DNA from 3 places in the Paraburkholderia pallida genome. Region 2 is predicted to be linked to each of the others. Evidence: predicted binding sites of a transcription regulator. Region 2 holds the regulator's gene; each other region holds the start of a gene.
The links. The regulator HrcA, encoded in region 2, represses chaperone genes, less so after heat shock. The targets are predictions, from matches to a motif close to TTAGCACTCNNNNNNNNNGAGTGCTAA.

Region 1: the regulator HrcA is predicted to act here: its motif matches at 2,615-2,641, upstream of rpoH (RNA polymerase sigma factor RpoH).
Region 3: the regulator HrcA is predicted to act here: its motif matches at 3,742-3,768, upstream of E1956_RS15185 (co-chaperone GroES).

What each region holds. Positions count from the first base shown of each region.
Region 1 covers NZ_CP038148.1:332,195-337,872, reverse strand. Annotated here, with positions in the region: gene E1956_RS01420 (cytochrome ubiquinol oxidase subunit I) at 1-1,158, opposite strand, end outside; gene cydP (cytochrome oxidase putative small subunit CydP) at 1,148-1,435, opposite strand; gene rpoH (RNA polymerase sigma factor RpoH) at 1,618-2,559, opposite strand; gene E1956_RS01405 (nuclear transport factor 2 family protein) at 3,191-3,574, shown strand; gene leuA (2-isopropylmalate synthase) at 3,860-5,506, opposite strand; gene E1956_RS46005 (hypothetical protein) at 5,496-5,675, opposite strand.
Region 2 covers NZ_CP038148.1:68,701-74,378, forward strand. Annotated here, with positions in the region: gene grpE (nucleotide exchange factor GrpE) at 1-376, opposite strand, end outside; gene E1956_RS00285 (RNA-binding S4 domain-containing protein) at 891-1,298, opposite strand; gene hemH (ferrochelatase) at 1,387-2,454, opposite strand; gene hrcA (heat-inducible transcriptional repressor HrcA) at 2,707-3,726, opposite strand; gene E1956_RS00300 (NAD kinase) at 3,984-4,895, shown strand; gene recN (DNA repair protein RecN) at 4,903-5,678, shown strand, end outside.
Region 3 covers NZ_CP038148.1:3,353,998-3,359,675, forward strand. Annotated here, with positions in the region: gene E1956_RS15170 (rubredoxin) at 123-293, opposite strand; gene E1956_RS15175 (hydroxymethylpyrimidine/phosphomethylpyrimidine kinase) at 622-1,500, shown strand; gene groL (chaperonin GroEL) at 1,674-3,314, opposite strand; gene E1956_RS15185 (co-chaperone GroES) at 3,359-3,649, opposite strand; gene E1956_RS15190 (hypothetical protein) at 4,270-5,678, shown strand, end outside.

The DNA of each region.
Region 1 (5,678 bases), 260 kb from region 2:
AGCGACGGGCGGAATCGAGTGCTTTGCGGCGGCCTTGATCTGCTCGGGCGTGGCGTCGACCACGTTCGGCGCGAACTGCTTGAGGAGCAGGCCGTAGCCGAGGTCCGCCTTGTGCGCGTCGAATACGTCGCGCGTGGCCGTGTCGGCGGTGCCTTCCTTCATTTTTTGCAGTGCGGCGTAGGCGAGCATGCCGTTCTGGATCCGCACTTCGGCGCGGCCCATCAGGTCCTTCAGGCCGATCACCGGCTCGTCGATCGAGCGCGTCGCGATGATCCCCATCAGGTAGGGAATGCGGATGGCGTAGTCGGTGCGCTCTTCCTGCTGGTTAGGGATGCCGAACAGTGTGAACGGCGCCGGCGCGGGTGCGGTGTCCCATTCGGCTTCGATGGCGGCGAGCTTGATCTCCTGGACTTCGCCCGTGCGATAGCCCGATTCGTCGCCGAGCACGATCACGCAGAGCGTGGACGCGAGACCGAAGCCCGCGGCAATGGCGAACGAGCGCAGCGCGAAGTCCACGTCGCGGCGGCGCAGCAAATACCACGACGAAATGCCGAGCACGAACATCGACGCCGTCACATAGCCGGCGGACACCGTGTGCACGAACTTGACCTGGGCGACCGGGTTGAAGATCACCTGGAAGAGACTCGTGAGCTCCATGCGCATGGTTTCGTAGTTGAACGCGGCGCCGACGGGGTTTTGCATCCAGCCGTTGGCGACGAGAATCCACAGCGCGGAAAGGTTCGAGCCGAGCGCGACGAAGAACGTCGTGAGCAGGTGCCCGCCCTTCGACATGCGGTTCCAGCCGAAGAAGAACAGGCCCACGAAAGTCGATTCGAGGAAGAACGCGGCCAGCCCCTCCACGGCGAGCGGCACGCCGAAGATATCGCCCACGTAGTGCGAGTAGTACGACCAGTTCGTGCCGAACTGGAATTCCATCGTGAGACCGGTGGTGACGCCCATCACGAAATTGATCGCGAAGAGCTTGCCCCAGAACTGCGTCATGTCCTTGTAGATCTGCTTGCCGGTCATCACGTAGACCGATTCCATGATGACGAGCAGCCAGGACAGACCCAGCGTGAGCGGCACGAACAGGAAGTGATAGAGCGCGGTGACCGCGAACTGCAGGCGCGATAGGTCGACGGTTTCGCTAATTGGCATGGTGCGGGTCCCCTTGGGGTGGATTTGCGCCGGGCGGGCTAGCTCCGGGCGGCACGGGCACGGAGAGGAGGGCCTGTGCGACCGCCGCCGGCGGCATGGTCATGTTCTCGGCCTGCGGATGATTGAAGAATGCGTATTTGAGCGCCATCAGCAACACGAGCTTGAAGGCGAGGACGAGAACGATGTCGCGGCCGAAGGTCGGGCCGCGTGCCCACTGGAGGAAGCGCGCGCGGAGCAACGGTCGCACTCGCGCAGACTGGCCGGAAGTCGAGATCATGGCGATGTCCGATTAGGGCTGCATCACATACGAAATGATCTTACGAAGGAATCGGAAAAAACGGCGCGAAGGTGTACGAATTATTGTCGGCCAAAAAGAAAAGCCCCACTCTCGATAAGAGTGGGGCTCAGCGGTGAAGCCCATGTGGGCGGCCTCGCGGCCGCGCCGTGCGACTTGATGTCTTAAGCGTAGTCGGCGAGTGCCGTGCGCATCTTCTTCATCGCGCTCGCTTCGATCTGGCGAATGCGCTCGGCCGAGACGCCGAACTCGTCGGCCAGCTCGTGCAGCGTCGAACCACCCGAACCGTCGTCGGCGACGTTCAGCCAGCGCGCCTCGATGATGCGGCGGCTGCGCGCGTCGAGTGCCTCCAGCGCGCTCGCGATGCCGTCCGACTGCAGACGATCGCGCTGACGCGAGGCGATCACGGCCGTCGGCTCGTTGTGCGAGTCGGCGAGCCAGGCGATCGGGGCGAACGATTCTTCGCCGTCGTCGGTCTGGCTTTCGAGCGCGATATCCGAGCCCGACAGACGCGTTTCCATCTCCACGACTTCTTCGCGCTTCACGTTCAGTTCCTGCGCGAGGCCTTCGATTTCCTCGGGCGTGAACGACTGCAGGCCCTGCTTGTGGCTGCGCAGATTGAAGAACAGCTTGCGCTGCGCCTTGGTCGTGGCGACCTTCACCATGCGCCAGTTGCGCAGGATGTACTCATGGATCTCCGCCTTGATCCAGTGCATGGCGTACGACACGAGGCGTACGTTCTGCTCTGGGTCAAAACGCTTCACAGCCTTCATCAGGCCGATATTGCCTTCCTGGATCAGGTCGGCATGCGGCAGACCGTAGCCCAGATAATTGCGCGCGATCGACACCACGAGTCGCAGGTGCGACAGTACGAGGCGGCGCGCGCCTTCGAGATTATTTTGCTCGCGATACTCGGTCGCGAACTGGCGCTCCTCTTGCGGCGTCAACATCGGGATCCGGTTCACGGCCTGAATGTAGGCGTCGATGTTGCCCAGTTGGCCAGGCAGCATGGAAGCGTTCGCGAGCGCCAGTACACCCGAACCCCCGGCCTTGGCCGACGACGGGCTAAGCATATTCGGAAGGGTCATGGTCATTGCGTTGCTCACGTAGCGAACTCCTCAGGAATCTTGCAAAAGTCAGACATCGACTCCACGGTGGATGTTAGCACTCTCAATTACCGAGTGCTAATACTTCGAGTCTGTAGGGACTTCAAGGTTCCGCCACTCCTATCGAAATATTTGTTTCGATAGATTTCAGCGAAACACTGAGAGGCAAGCTGGACGGGGCTTGCCGCCCGTCGCGGTCCCGCACACACCGGCGGGCCGAAGGAATACTCTAGAACGAGGCCGTCATCCGTGGCGGATGCGGAGGGGAAAAAGGGTTGGAGTGATCGGTTTTCCGGGCGGCTGGCGCTTCGCGGCGCTGCCTGGATATCAGGCCCGAATTTCGATGCCCGGACCTGTCTAATAGACACGGGATCAGGCCAAAAGTGCTGCGATGCGACATTCGGGCGCGGCCGGCGAGGCACGGCCGGTCAGGCGCGGCCAGCTAGGCGAGGCGCGCTTTGCACGGCCTTCGACCTGCCTCTGTGTCGTGTAGCCCTCATATGGGGGCGATCCGTTTGATCGCAAGTATCCATGCGTCAAAACCTGGTATAAATTTCAGCGAGGCGCGCGCGATACATCTTCGGTGCGAGTCGGCGCGATGACGTGGACTTGTGCGCAAGGGGCTCTGGCAATGGTTGCAAAAGTAATCGAAGCGATTCGCGGGCTGGAGCGCGAGCGGTTTCGCGCGATGGTGGACGGCGACGGCTCGTCGCTGGATCAACTGCTGTCTGACCACGCCACCTTCGTCCATACGAACGGCAAACGCGAGACCAAACAGCAGTTCATCGACGCGATCACGGCCGGGCGCCGCCGCTACCGCCAGATCGAGATCCAGTCGCAGGACGTGCTGCCGGTGGGGCGCGAGACCTGCGTGATCTCGGGCCGCGCGCTGATCGAAATGGAAGCGAACAACGGCGCGCTGCTCTATCCGATTGCCTATACGGCGATTCAGACCCAGGAGGATGGCCACTGGCGTCTGCTCGCCTGGCAGGCGACGCGTTGCGCGATCGAGTGACGACCGGTAGGTCCACTCGCCGATATCGCCTGCTGGGCGTGTCGGGCGCACGCCGGCGGCCCGTTTTGCCGCCGACGCTCAACGGCGTCGCCTGTCGACCAGAGTTGGCGCTTTAGCTGTCGGCCGGAGTTAATGCTTCAGCACTTACTCCGGCCCCATGCAAAGCCCCGTACTCTGGTCCCATGCAAAGCCATGCTGCTCCCACTAAACCGCTTCTTTCACTGTGCCGCCGCGCTTGCGCGCGGCGGCGTCACTTCGCGCACGTTCGCGTGCGCCCTGGTGTGATCAAGCCGCCGCGCGCTGGTCGACTTGCGGCCACGCGGCGCGGTTGACCGCGCTCACCATGGCGGCGATGGCCGCATGGGCGGCGTCGTCGGCGACTCCGACGCCATGGCGCAGCGGCTGGCCGCCCACCCGGCAGCCGACGAAGACCGCCGTGGCGCCCTGCGCCGTGCGCAGGGTTTCGAACGAGGTGACTTCAACGCCAACGCCCGCGGCCGCCGCCATCGCCGCGCCCACGGCCCGCGCATGCGCCTCGTCGATCTGCGCCGCCGCTGGCATCGCGACTTCGCGGCCCTCCCAGCGCACACGGCCCGCGCCCACGTGCACGGCCGGCCCACGCGTCTCGAGGTATTCGCGCGAGAAGAGCGCGCAAATGGCGTCGCCTGAAATCTCTTCGCCCGAGCCGTCGGTGACGGTCTGCACGGCGTGGCTGAATTCGATCTGCACGCGGCGCGGCGGCGTGAAGCCCATGCCGCGCTCGAGCAGCCAGGTGGCGCCGCCCTTGCCCGACTGGCTATTCACGCGGATCACCGCGTCATAGCTGCGGCCGAGATCGGCGGGATCGATCGGCAGATAGGGCACTTCCCAGAGCGCATCGGCTTTTTGCTGCGCGAAGCCCTTGCGGATCGCGTCCTGGTGCGAGCCCGAGAATGCCGTGAACACGAGGTCGCCCGCGTACGGGTGACGCGGATGCACGGGCAACTGATTGCAGCGCTCCACCACCTGGCGCACGGCGTCGATATTGGAAAAGTCGAGGCCCGGGTCGATGCCCTGCGTGTAGAGATTCATCGCGAGCGTGACGAGGTCGACATTGCCGGTGCGCTCGCCGTTGCCGAACAGGCAGCCTTCGATGCGGTCCGCGCCCGCGAGCAGCGCCATTTCGGCGGCGGCCACGGCCGTGCCGCGGTCGTTGTGCGGATGCACCGAGAGCACGATGCTGTCGCGGTACGCGAGGTTGCGGTCCATCCACTCGATCTGGTCGGCGTAGACGTTGGGCATCGCGGCTTCGACGGTGGCCGGCAGGTTCACGATCATCTTGTGATCGCGCGTCGGGCGCCAGGTCTGGGCCACGGCGTCGCAGACTTCGCGGGCGAACGAGAGCTCGGTCATGCTGAAGGTTTCCGGCGAGTACTGGTAGATCCAGTGCGTGCCGGGGCGCGCGTCGGCGTACTGGCGGATGAGGCGCGTGCCTTCGACCGCGAGCGCCTTGACCTCGTCTTTCGACTGCCCGAACACGATCTTGCGGAACGACGGGCAGATGGCGTTGTACAGATGCACGATCGCGCGCGGCACGCCTTCGAGCGCCTCGAACGTGCGGGCGATGAGTTCCTCGCGCGACTGCACGAGCACTTCGATCGTCACGTCTTCAGGGATGCGCTTTTCCTCGATCAGCTTGCGCACGAAATCGAAGTCGGTTTGCGACGCCGACGGAAAGCCGACTTCGATTTCCTTGAAGCCGATCGCGACCAGCATCTCGAAGAACTCGAGCTTCTGCTCGATGCTCATCGGCTCGATCAGCGACTGGTTGCCGTCGCGCAGGTCGGTGCTCATCCAGATGGGCGCGTGCTCGACGGTACGCGTGGGCCATCGGCGGCCGTTCAGGCGGATGGCGGGGAAAGGGCGGTACTTCTCGGCGGGATTACGCAACATGACATGCCTCGTTCTTCGTGGTGTCGTTTGCGATGGCGGTCGGCAGCGGGCGGCTGGCTGGCTGACGACGAGGCACGATGCGCACAACTTCGGGCGTACGGGCGGCAACCGCGGACGCGAAGAAGATGGCCACGGTGACGGCGGTAACCGGCGCGGCAGAAGCGGACATGAA
Region 2 (5,678 bases):
GCTTGAGCGTGAGCTCGACACCTTCGTTGACCTTGGCGAGGTCGTCCGAACCGTGGGCGAGCGCGGCCTCGAGGCTGTCCATGACCGGCAGCAGATGCTCGGCAAAGCTCTCGATGGCGAACTTGTGCGCCTTGGCGACATCTTCCTGCCCGCGGCGGCGGACGTTTTCCGTCTCGGCCTTGGCGCGCACGAAGGCGTCCTGCAGTTCGGCAACCTTCGCCTGGGCTTCGGCGAGCGCCGCCTGGACGTCGCCTTCCGGCGCTTGCGCGGTACCTTCGGCCGGCTGTTGTTGCGGCTCGCCGGCGGCAGCGGCCTGCGACGCCTCGTCCGCGGGCGTGGGGTTCTGGCTCGTCGGGTTCTCTTGCGTGTTTTCCATGTCGCTGAACGTCGTTGAATAGTAAAAAGGGAACAAAGCGCGGACCGTTTTTTGCCCGCCTCGTCCGTCACGCCGATGAACGTTGCACCGGCGCGACAGCGGCTTTGTACATTGCGACAGCACGTGGGTGCCAGATCGCTTATTTCAAGGGCTTTCGGCGGCTTTTTTATACATGGGTCAAACCACCGAAATCGCGCGTTACAACCATTACCGCAGCGCCGCAAGAATGAAATTGAGTACGGGCCAACCCTGACCTACACTCAGGAACAGGTGCTGCTCACAACGTGTTTACCCTGAGTCCGGCACCGCACCGAATGGGCCCCGTCTTTCGCCGTTGGGCCTCGTACTGGGCGTTTTGCAGCTTTTCCCTTGGGGAGTACCGTGAAACTGACCTTTGCCATCTCGGTGGTCGCTCTGGTACTCATTGCCGGAACCACGACCATCTGCCTGTCCGGCGTCGTGAACGAGAACACGACGGAATATGGGGGCGTCCACGCAACGATGGAGGCGCTCTTCAATCCTCACGCGCAAGTTTGTCGATAGTGCGCCGGTCACGCTTGGTCGGCCTGCCATGCAGCACGGCGGCCGGCTCGCGAAAGAGCCTGCGGCGCTCCTGCTCCGCCGAGCGTCGCGCGCGGCCGGTCTCGGTCTCCGCATAGAGCGTCTGCGCAACGCTCGCGGGGCCACGCACCTCGCAGATACCCAGCACCTCGACCTCCCAGACCACGTGCTCGATCTCGATCTCCACGAGGTCGCCCACGCGCACGTCTCTCGAAGCCTTCACGACGTCGCCGCCGATGCGCACACGGCCTTTGCCGATGGCGTCAGTTGCCTGCGAGCGTGTCTTGAAGAAGCGCGCGGCCCAAAGCCATTTGTCGATGCGCAGGCGCGCGCCGGGTTCGGTCGAGATCTTGTATTGCATACGATGCTTCCTGAATAAACGCCGCCGGAGTGTCAGCCAGCGCGGGCGCTTTAGTGGCTTACTCGGGCCTCATGCAGCGCACCTGCGCTCAGGCCAATGCGCCTGCCGGGGCCGCGGCCCGCACCGGCCAGCCCTGCAGGTTCTGCGCGACGATTTCGCCCAGCGCTGCGATCCACGCGGGCGACGCGTTCAGGCACGGAATGCGGTGAAACTCCTTGCCGCCGCCATGCAGAAACTCGTCGCGCACCTCCATGCCGATTTCCTCGATGGTTTCGAGGCAGTCCGCCGTAAAGCCGGGGCAGAACACATCGGCGCGGCGCACGCCGCCCTGCCCCAGCTCCTTGAGCGTCGGCGCGGTATAGGGCTGCAACCACTGTGCCCGCCCGAAGCGGGACTGAAACGTGACGCGGCATTCCACGGGCGTGAGCTCCAGCGCATGCATGAGGAGCGTCGCCGTCTGCTGGCATTGATCGTGGTACGGGTCGCCCAGGTCGAGCGTGCGGCTCGGCACGCCGTGAAAGCTCAGCACGAGGCGGTCGCCCGCCGCGAAGTCCGGGCGGCCGTGCGCCTGCCAGTACTGCTGCACCTGGGTCGCGAGCGCGCCGATATAGGCCGGATGGTCGTGATACGCCCGCACCGTGCGGATTTCCGGCTGATTGCGCATGAGTCGCAGCGCAACAAACGCGGCGTCGAAGGCGGTGGCCGTGGTCGACGCCGAGTATTGCGGGTACATCGGCATGAGCAGGATGCGCTCGGCGCCCGCGAGCTTGAGCTGGTTGAGCATCGCCGGGATGTCGGGCGTGCCGTAGCGCATCGCATAGTCCACGAGCACCGCGTAGTCGTTCAGATGCAGCAGATGGCGCAGGCCGTCGGCCTGCTTTTGCGTGTGCACGCGCAGCGGGGAGCCTTCGGGCGTCCAGACCGCCGCGTATTTCTTCGCCGACGAGCGGCCGCGAAACGGCAGGATCAGCCCGCGCAGAATGACCTGCCAGATGGGCGCGGGGATCTCGACCACGCGCGGGTCGGAGAGGAACTGCGCCAGATAGCGGCGCACGGCACGCGGCGTGGGCGCGTCGGGCGTGCCCAGATTGATGAGCAGCACCGCGACACGATGCGCGACGGCGGACTGCAGGGGTCGCTCCAGGTCGAAACGCATAGGCGATCAGGGGCGCCGCACTTGAACGCGCGGCAAGGGTTGCACAAGTGCGCATTATAGCGGGCGCACTTCGAAGGCCGAGGCGCCCGCGAAGCGACCTCCGGGGGGCATCCCTGCGGCGCTCGCCTAGGTGGCTTTGCACACTGCGCGTCGCGTGTCGCGCCGGCAGCGCTGGCCGTTCGGCCAATGGCGCGCCGCGCTGCTTCAGGCGATGATCGGATACCCAGGAAGGAAAACGCGAGGCAAGCGCGCTCAGTTCTGGCTGAGCGTGAGGGAGAGCAGGCGCGCAGTGATGTCGACGATCGGAATCACGCGGTTATAGGCCATGCGGGTTGGGCCAATCACGCCCAGCGTGCCGACGATCTTGCCGTTCACTTCGTAGGGCGCGGTCACCACACTCATCTCCTCGATCGGCACGAGGTTGGACTCGCCGCCAATGAAGATCTGCACGCCCTGGGCGTGGCTCGACACGTCGAGCAGCTGCAGCAGACTCGTTTTCTGGTCGAACACGTCGAAGAGCTTGCGCAGGCGCGCCATGTCCGACGACAGATCGGCCACTTCGAGCAGGTTGCGCTCGCCGGAAATGAGCACCGTCTCGCCCGTGTCGGTCTCGTCGGTGCTCGCGGTCACGGCGGCGTGCATGAGCGTCGTCATGTCGCCGCGCAGCGCGTCGATTTCTTCGCGCAGGCGGCGACGCACCTCATCGAACGAGAGGCCGGCGAAGTGCGCGTTGATGTAATTGGAGGCTTCGATGAGCTCGGAAGGCGCGAAGTCGCGCTGCGTCGCCATGATGCGGTTCTGCACGTCGCCTTCGGGCGTCACGATGATGAGCAGGATGCGCTTGTCCGAAAGGCGCATGAACTCGACCTGCTTGAACACGTGGCTGCGCCGTGGGGTGAGCACCACGCCCGCGAACTGCGAGAGATTCGAGAGCACGCTGGCCGCCGCCGCCACCACCTTCTGCGGCTCGCCGGGGCGCAGCGTGGTCTGGACCACGCGCGTGACCGCGTCCTCGTCGGCAGCGGATTCGACCGTGAGCATGGTGTCGACGAACAGGCGGTAGCCGCGCGGCGTGGGCACACGCCCCGCCGAGGTGTGCGGGCTGGACACGAGCCCCAGCTCCTCGAGGTCGGACATCACGTTGCGGATCGTCGCCGGGCTCAGTTCCAGGCCGGAAAAGCGCGACAGCGTGCGCGAGCCGACCGGCTGACCTTCGGCGATGTAGCGCTCGATCAGCGTTTTGAGGAGGGTTTGTGCGCGGGGATCTAGCATGACTGAAAATTTTAGCCTAATGCCGTGTCGGCGGCGAGTCCGCCCGCGAGCGCCGTGGCGACCGGCGAGCCCGCGCAGGCAGCGCTTGACGGGGCGGCCCGGGCGCCCCGGAAAAGCGGCCGGATTCGCGCCGCTGTCATAGGTGCGTCATCATCGTGTCATGGCCGCCTGCAAAAAAGGGGCGCAGCGCTGGCCCGCGCCCCGTGGGCAAGGGGCGCCAGGTTCTTTTCGAGACCCGACTATGGTGTAATGCCGGCATGCAGATCCAGAAGATCCAGAGCCAGTTCAAGACTGTTGCGCTCGTCGGGCGCAGCAACACGCCAGGCATCGGCGAGCCGCTGATGGCGCTCGCGCAGAATATTTCGCAGCGCGGCTTCGACGTCGTGTTCGAAGCGCAGACCGCCCAGGAGATCGGCGCCGCCGGCTATCCGGCGCTGCAGATCGCCGAAATCGGCGCGCGCGCGGACGTGGCCGTGGTGCTGGGCGGCGACGGCACGATGCTCGGCATCGGGCGTCAGCTCGCGCCCTACCGCACGCCGCTCATCGGCATCAACCACGGGCGTCTGGGCTTCATCACCGACATCCCGTTCGCCGACATGCAGGAAGTCGTGCCGCAACTGCTCGCGGGCAGCTTCGAGCGCGAGGAGCGCTCGCTGCTCGAGTCGCGCATCACGCGCGACGGCGACCCGATCTACCACGCGCTCGCGTTCAACGACGTCGTGGTGAACCGCAGCGGCTTCTCGGGCATGGCGGAGCTGCGCGTGCACGTGGACGGCCGCTTCATGTACAACCAGCGCTCGGACGGCCTGATCGTCGCCACGCCCACGGGCTCGACCGCCTACTCGCTTTCGTCGCAGGGGCCGCTGCTGCATCCGCAGCTGCAGGGCATCGTGCTCGTGCCGATCGCGCCGCACGCGCTCTCGAATCGCCCGATCGTGCTGCCCGACGACTGCAAGGTCAGCATTCAGGTCGTCGCGGGCCGCGATGTGAACGTGAATTTCGACATGCAGTCGTTCACGGCGCTAGAGCTGAATGACGTGATCGAGGTACGCCGCTCACGCCATACCGTGCCTTTCCTGCACCCGGTCGGCTACAGCTATTTCCGGACCCTGCGCCAGAAGCTGCACTGGAACGAACATCCCTCGCTACAAGACGACCCGGAAGACTGAGGCCGCCATGCTCCGCCATCTTTCGATCCGCGACTTCGTGATCGTCGCCGCGCTCGACCTTGAATTCGACCACGGCTTTTCCGTCTTCTCCGGCGAGACCGGCGCGGGCAAGTCGATCCTGATCGATGCGCTCGCCCTCACGCTCGGCGCGCGCGCCGACGCCGGCGTGGTGCGCACGGGCGAGACCCGCGCCGACATCACCGCCGAATTCGACGCCCCGCCGCACGTCGCCCTTTGGCTCGAGGCGCAGGCGCTCACCACGGCCGACGGCGAAGACACCGTGATGCTGCGCCGCGTGGTCGATAGCGGCGGGCGCTCGCGCGCGTTCATCAACGGCACGCCGGCCACGCTCGCGCAGTTGCGCGAAGTGGGCGAGCGCCTCGTCGACATTCACGGCCAGCACGCCCATCAGCTGCTCATGCGCCCCGACGCGCAGCGCGAGCTGTTCGACACGCATGCGGGCCTGACCGAGATGGCCGCTGCCGTCACGCGCGCGTGGCGCACCGCGCGCGACGCGCGCCTCGCCGTGCAAACCGCGATGTCACGCGATCGCGAGCTGCAGCTCGAGCGCGAGCGCCTCGCCTGGCAGCTCGCCGAGCTCGACAAGCTCGCGCCGCAACCGGGCGAGTGGGAGGAAGTGAATGCCGAGCACGTGCGGCTCTCGAATTCGGCGAATCTGATCGAAGGCGTGCAAGGTGCGCTCGCGGCGCTCTCGGAATCCGACGAGGCGATGATCTCGCATCTGAACTCGATTCTCTCGAAGCTGCGCGATCTCGCCGAAGT
Region 3 (5,678 bases), 130 kb from region 2:
TACGAAATCAGGCGGCGATCAAGGCAATCGAAAGACCGGTCGAAGCGCCAATCGGTCTGCCTGCAAGCAATGTCACCTGCAAACCGACGGTTAAACGCCGCTTCGGCAGCAAGCGAGACGCCTCAGATCTGGACCATCTCGAAGTCTTCCTTGCGAGCGCCGCACTCGGGGCAAGTCCAGTTGATGGGCACATCCTCCCAGCGCGTGCCGGGCGCGATGCCTTCGTCTGGCAAACCGGCTTCTTCGTCGTAAATCCAGCCGCAGATCAGGCACATCCAGCTTCTATATTCCATTCTTATGCCGCGTCGAAAAGTCCAAAAAACCGCCCGCGCGCGCATGCCGCGACCGGTCGGGAAAACTGCCAGGAAAACAAGAGCCATGATGGTACCGTGTTGCCGTTTCCATGCCTAGCAACTGTGACGGCACTCGAGTGCTGTGCCTGGCACCCTGTCAAGACGAGAAAATCCCTCGCGACCGGCAGGTCATCCGTCCCCCGCAAGCGCCGCGAGGCTGCATAATTGACTTGTCGGCGTCTGAATAGATAGCGGCGCCGGCATCCGCACCGCGTCTGCACTGCATTTGCACCACAGCGAGCCAACCCAACTCTCCCCGTCAACGTTCATGTCCGGCGACACCCCTCCCATCGTCCTTACCTTCGGCCTTTCCGATCCGACCGGCGGCGGCGGCCTGCAAGCCGACCTGCTCACGCTCGCCAGCATGGGCTGCCACGGCGTGAGCGTGCTCACCGGCTATACCGTGCGCGATTCTGCCGGCTGCGACGAAGTCACCGGTCTCGACCCCGAAACCGTCGCGAACCAGGCACGCATGCTGCTGGAAGACATGCCCATCGCGGCATTCAAGGTGGGCGCGGGCACGCGCGCCGAAGTGGTGAGCGCGATCGCCGAAGTGGTTGCCGACTACGACGAGGTTCCGCTGATCGTCGCGCCCGACTTCACGCTCGACGACGAGCACGTGCTGGCCGCCGATGAGTTGCGCGAAGTCGTGACCGATCTGCTCGTGCCGCAGACGACCGTGCTGGTCGCCGACGTCTCGGTGCTGCTCGCGCTCGCGCAGCCCGACGGCGACGCCGATACGCCCAGCATCGACACCGCCATCTCGCACCTGCTCTCCACCGGTTGCGAATACATCCTCTCGATGGAGACGGGCTCGCACCGCGTGGTGAACACGCTATATAGCGAAGAAGGTCAGTTGCGCCAGGACTTCTGGGACCGCGCGAACCAGCCGATGATGGGCCTCGCCGACACGCTGGGCTCAGCCATCGCCGCGCTGCTCGCGAACGGCCAGGAACCGCCCGAAGCAGTGCGCGAGGCGCAGGAGTATCTCTATCAGGCCGTGCAGAGCGCGTTCCGGCCCGGGATGGGAGCGTGGATGCCGGATCGGTTCTTTTGGGCGCGGAGCAACGATGCCGAGGGCGGCGAAGCGTCGCCGGGCGACGCCGACGATTCCGACGATCCGCCGTCGGGTGAGGCGCGGCACTGATGTAGCACTGCAGGGGCGGCGCATGAGATCACGAACATGCCGCGTGCCCCATCAGCTTCAGGCCGTATGGACGAAAAAAAACCCGCATCGCTGCGGGTTTTTTCCTTTCGGGCTGGGAACACACCTCACGGCGCGTCCCCTGCACTTCGATGTAATTTCGGCAAAAGCCGTTCTTACATGTCCATGCCCATGCCGCCCATGCCGCCGGGCATGCCGCCAGCCATCGGAGCATCTTCCTTCGGCAGTTCAGCAACCGCTGCGTCCGTCGTCAGCAGCAGGCCAGCAACCGAAGCTGCGTTTTGCAGCGCGGTGCGCGTGACCTTCGTCGGGTCGACCACGCCGGCTTCCACCAGGTCGCCGTACTCGCCGGTCGCTGCGTTGTAGCCGTAGTTGCCCGAGCCAGCTGCAACCGCTGCCACGACCACCGAAGCTTCTTCGCCGCCGTTCGTGACGATCTGGCGCAGCGGCTCTTCCATGGCGCGCAGGACGATCTTGATACCTGCGTCCTGGTCAGCGTTCGCACCCTTGACGCCGGCGATAGCCGTACGCGCACGGATCAGCGCAACGCCGCCGCCCGGGACGATGCCTTCTTCAACGGCAGCGCGGGTTGCGTGCAGCGCGTCTTCCACGCGTGCCTTCTTTTCCTTCATTTCAACTTCGGTCGCAGCGCCAACCTTGATCACTGCCACGCCGCCTGCCAGCTTGGCAACGCGCTCTTGCAGCTTTTCACGGTCGTAGTCCGAGGTCGCTTCTTCGATTTGCGTGCGGATTTGCTTCACGCGCGCTTCGATGTTCACGGCTTCGCCAGCGCCGTCGATGATCGTCGTGTTTTCCTTGCCCACTTCGATGCGCTTCGCTTGACCCAGTTCAGCCAGCGTTGCCTTTTCGAGCGTGAGGCCGGTTTCTTCCGCGATGACTTGACCGCCGGTCAGGATCGCGATGTCTTCCAGCATGGCCTTGCGACGGTCGCCGAAGCCCGGAGCCTTGACAGCAACGGTCTTCAGGATGCCGCGGATGTTGTTGACGACCAGCGTAGCCAGGGCTTCGCCTTCGACGTCTTCAGCGATGATCAGCAGCGGACGGCCAGCCTTCGCGACTTGTTCCAGGACCGGCAGCAGATCGCGGATGTTCGAGATCTTCTTGTCGAACAGCAGGACGAACGGGCTTTCCAGCACGGCGACTTGCTTGTCCGGGTTGTTGATGAAGTACGGCGACAGGTAGCCGCGGTCGAATTGCATACCTTCGACGACTTCCAGCTCGTCTTGCAGCGACTTGCCGTCTTCGACGGTGATGACGCCTTCCTTGCCAACCTTGTCCATCGCTTCAGCGATGCGGTCGCCGATCGACGTGTCGCTGTTCGCCGAGATCGAGCCGACTTGCGCGATTTCCTTGTTGGTCGTGCAGGGCTTGCTGACCTTGCGCAGCTCTTCGATAGCTGCTGCGACGGCCTTGTCGATGCCGCGCTTCAGGTCCATCGGGTTCATGCCCGATGCGACGTACTTCATGCCTTCGCGGACGATCGACTGTGCCAGGACCGTAGCGGTCGTGGTGCCGTCACCGGCGTTGTCGCTGGTCTTGGAAGCGACTTCCTTGACCATTTGCGCGCCCATGTTCTGGAGCTTGTCCTTGAGCTCGATTTCCTTTGCGACCGAGACACCGTCCTTGGTGACCGTCGGGCCGCCGAACGAGCGCTCGAGCACCACGTTGCGGCCCTTCGGACCCAGCGTGACCTTCACTGCGTTGGCGAGAATGTTCACGCCTTCAACCATCTTGGAACGGGCGGAATCGCCGAACACGACGTCTTTAGCTGCCATCTTCTAACTCCTTGAATTCTTGATGAATGTGCTGTGGGCTGAGCTTACTTCTGCACCACGGCCATGATGTCTTCTTCGCGCATCACGAGCAGTTCGTTGCCATCGACCTTGACGGTCTGGCCAGCGTACTTGCCGAACAGGACGCGATCGCCGACCTTGACGTCGAGTGCGATCAGGGAGCCCTTGTCGTCACGCTTGCCCGGGCCCGTGGCCAGGACTTCACCTTGATCCGGCTTTTCTGCCGCTGCGTCCGGGATCACGATGCCCGAAGCGGTCTTGGTTTCTTGATCCAGGCGCTTGACGATCACGCGATCATGCAAAGGACGAAGGTTCATGGATGGATCCTCTATCTTGATTGGGACTTGAAGACTCAAGAAAACCTGGCTGCCGGCAACCGACAGCCAGAGATGTTTTAGCACCAGAGTTGTTAGCACTCTCATGCGGTGAGTGCTAATTATATGGACGGGCAATGACAAATTCAAGAACGGGCCAGATGGCTTTTTTTGGGCCCGCCTGGACTACCTAAAGGTCGGATTTCTCCCCTCGATCCGCTGCTCGATCGCCGCCGAACACGCCTCTCAAAACCCTGTATTTTTATTTAAAAACAATAAGTTACGGCAAAACAGTAGCTACCGCGCCCAGTCTTGAGGCAACCCGGCTACGCGTCGAAGCGACCCGAATCTCCACTTGCGGGAGCCGAGAAAGTCCGGCCTGGGGAATTCCCGCAGGAGCGAAACAAAAATTAAGGGTCGAGTCATAAATGAAGCCTTAGCGAGACGACAGACCTCCCGCCAACACTTCCCTCTTCCTTGCGGCGGTGTGCTTCCACGATATCCGCGAGGTGAACTCGCCCCGGGCGATTTCACTAGCACGGAAAGTGCTCCAGCGTACGAAAATCCCGCTGCCCGTACGCTATAAACGAGTTGCTAAAAAGGGGGGCACGAGAACGATGCGAATGGCTCAGCTGGACTCACGACCACTGGACGACAAGTCCATCGAACGCTGGTACCTGACGAAATCTGCGTACCTGGTGACGATATTTGTCGTGCTGGCTTTGAGCGCGGCGTTCGCAGCGGGATTCGGCTTCCTGACGCACGACTCGTGGAATTATTTGCTACTTGCGCAATCGCTCAGGCGCGGAGAAGGGTGTTCCATCTCAGGCTCGTATTTCGCGATGTTTCCGTGCGGTTACCCGCTTGCACTCGCACTGACCGCACCCTCTGCCGACATGGCGAGCTTGATGATGAGCAGCAAGGTCACCAACGTCATCCTGCTGTTTTTCGCATTCCTGTTGCTCAGGCGCACGTTTCGCAACATATTGATTCCCACGTTCGTGATCCTCAACCCGTACACAATCGGGTTGTTTCTGTACACGTGGTCCGAGAACCTGTTCCTGCTCGCCTGCTGTGGCAGCTTGTTCGCGCTTTCGCAAAGGCAACTGCGCGACGCGCCGTATCCATACAGGTCAGTCGCGCTGCTGACGTTTTTCCTGCTTCTTGGCGTGTCGTCGCGTTACTTTTTCGCGCCTTTCGCGGGGGTTGTTTTTTTGTGCGTGTGGCTGGTGTATGGCTCACGTACCGCGATCAGGACGTTGCCCGCGTTTGTCGTCGCGGCGCTGTTTTTCGCGGCATATCTGAAGTTCAACATGCTGGTCACCGGGATGGCCACCGGCATGCCGCGCATCCCCGCGCCAGAGACGCCCGCTTTTCTGGTGTTCCGATTCGTTCGGCAAATGGCGAAGGAGCTCGTCCTTCTAGGCGCTTCGGCGCTGGCGCTGTTGTGGCTGACGCGGAAATACTGGTTGAAGCGATCAGAAGACAGAAGCGCGGGCGAGACCCAGGCGCCCGAATCACGGTTGCTGGTCCTTGTGGGTGCGGGCTTTCTGCTGCTTGCCTTCTCTCTGCGTTTGCGGACCCAGTACGACCTGTATGACCCCCGAACGCTCAGCTACGGGCTGTCGTTCGTTATCGCCGGGCTAGTCGGATTGCGGACCCGCATCCCGATGCCCAGGTTTCCGGCCGGACCCGCGCTGATCTACGGCTTGCTCGTCATGTCGGTGGCCTTGGCAGACGCAGTGACTTACACGGGCGCTGCGTTGCTGCCGGTCCTGAAGGACGTGCAGGCTTCCGGGTACGTGTCACCCGTTGCCGCGTTGGAGCGTTATCACAGCCCTGCAACGGACGCCGACCTGATCGTGACAGTGCGGCGCCCTCCCCGCATTGCCGACATCGTGGACGATGAAGCGCGCCTCTACTATCCCAAACAGGCTACGGTCATCGAGATTCGTACTGGCCCGTACTTGAAGCCCGATAGCGTGGCGGATTTCCGGAAGCTCGTCGCCACGCATCATGCCCATGCATGTGT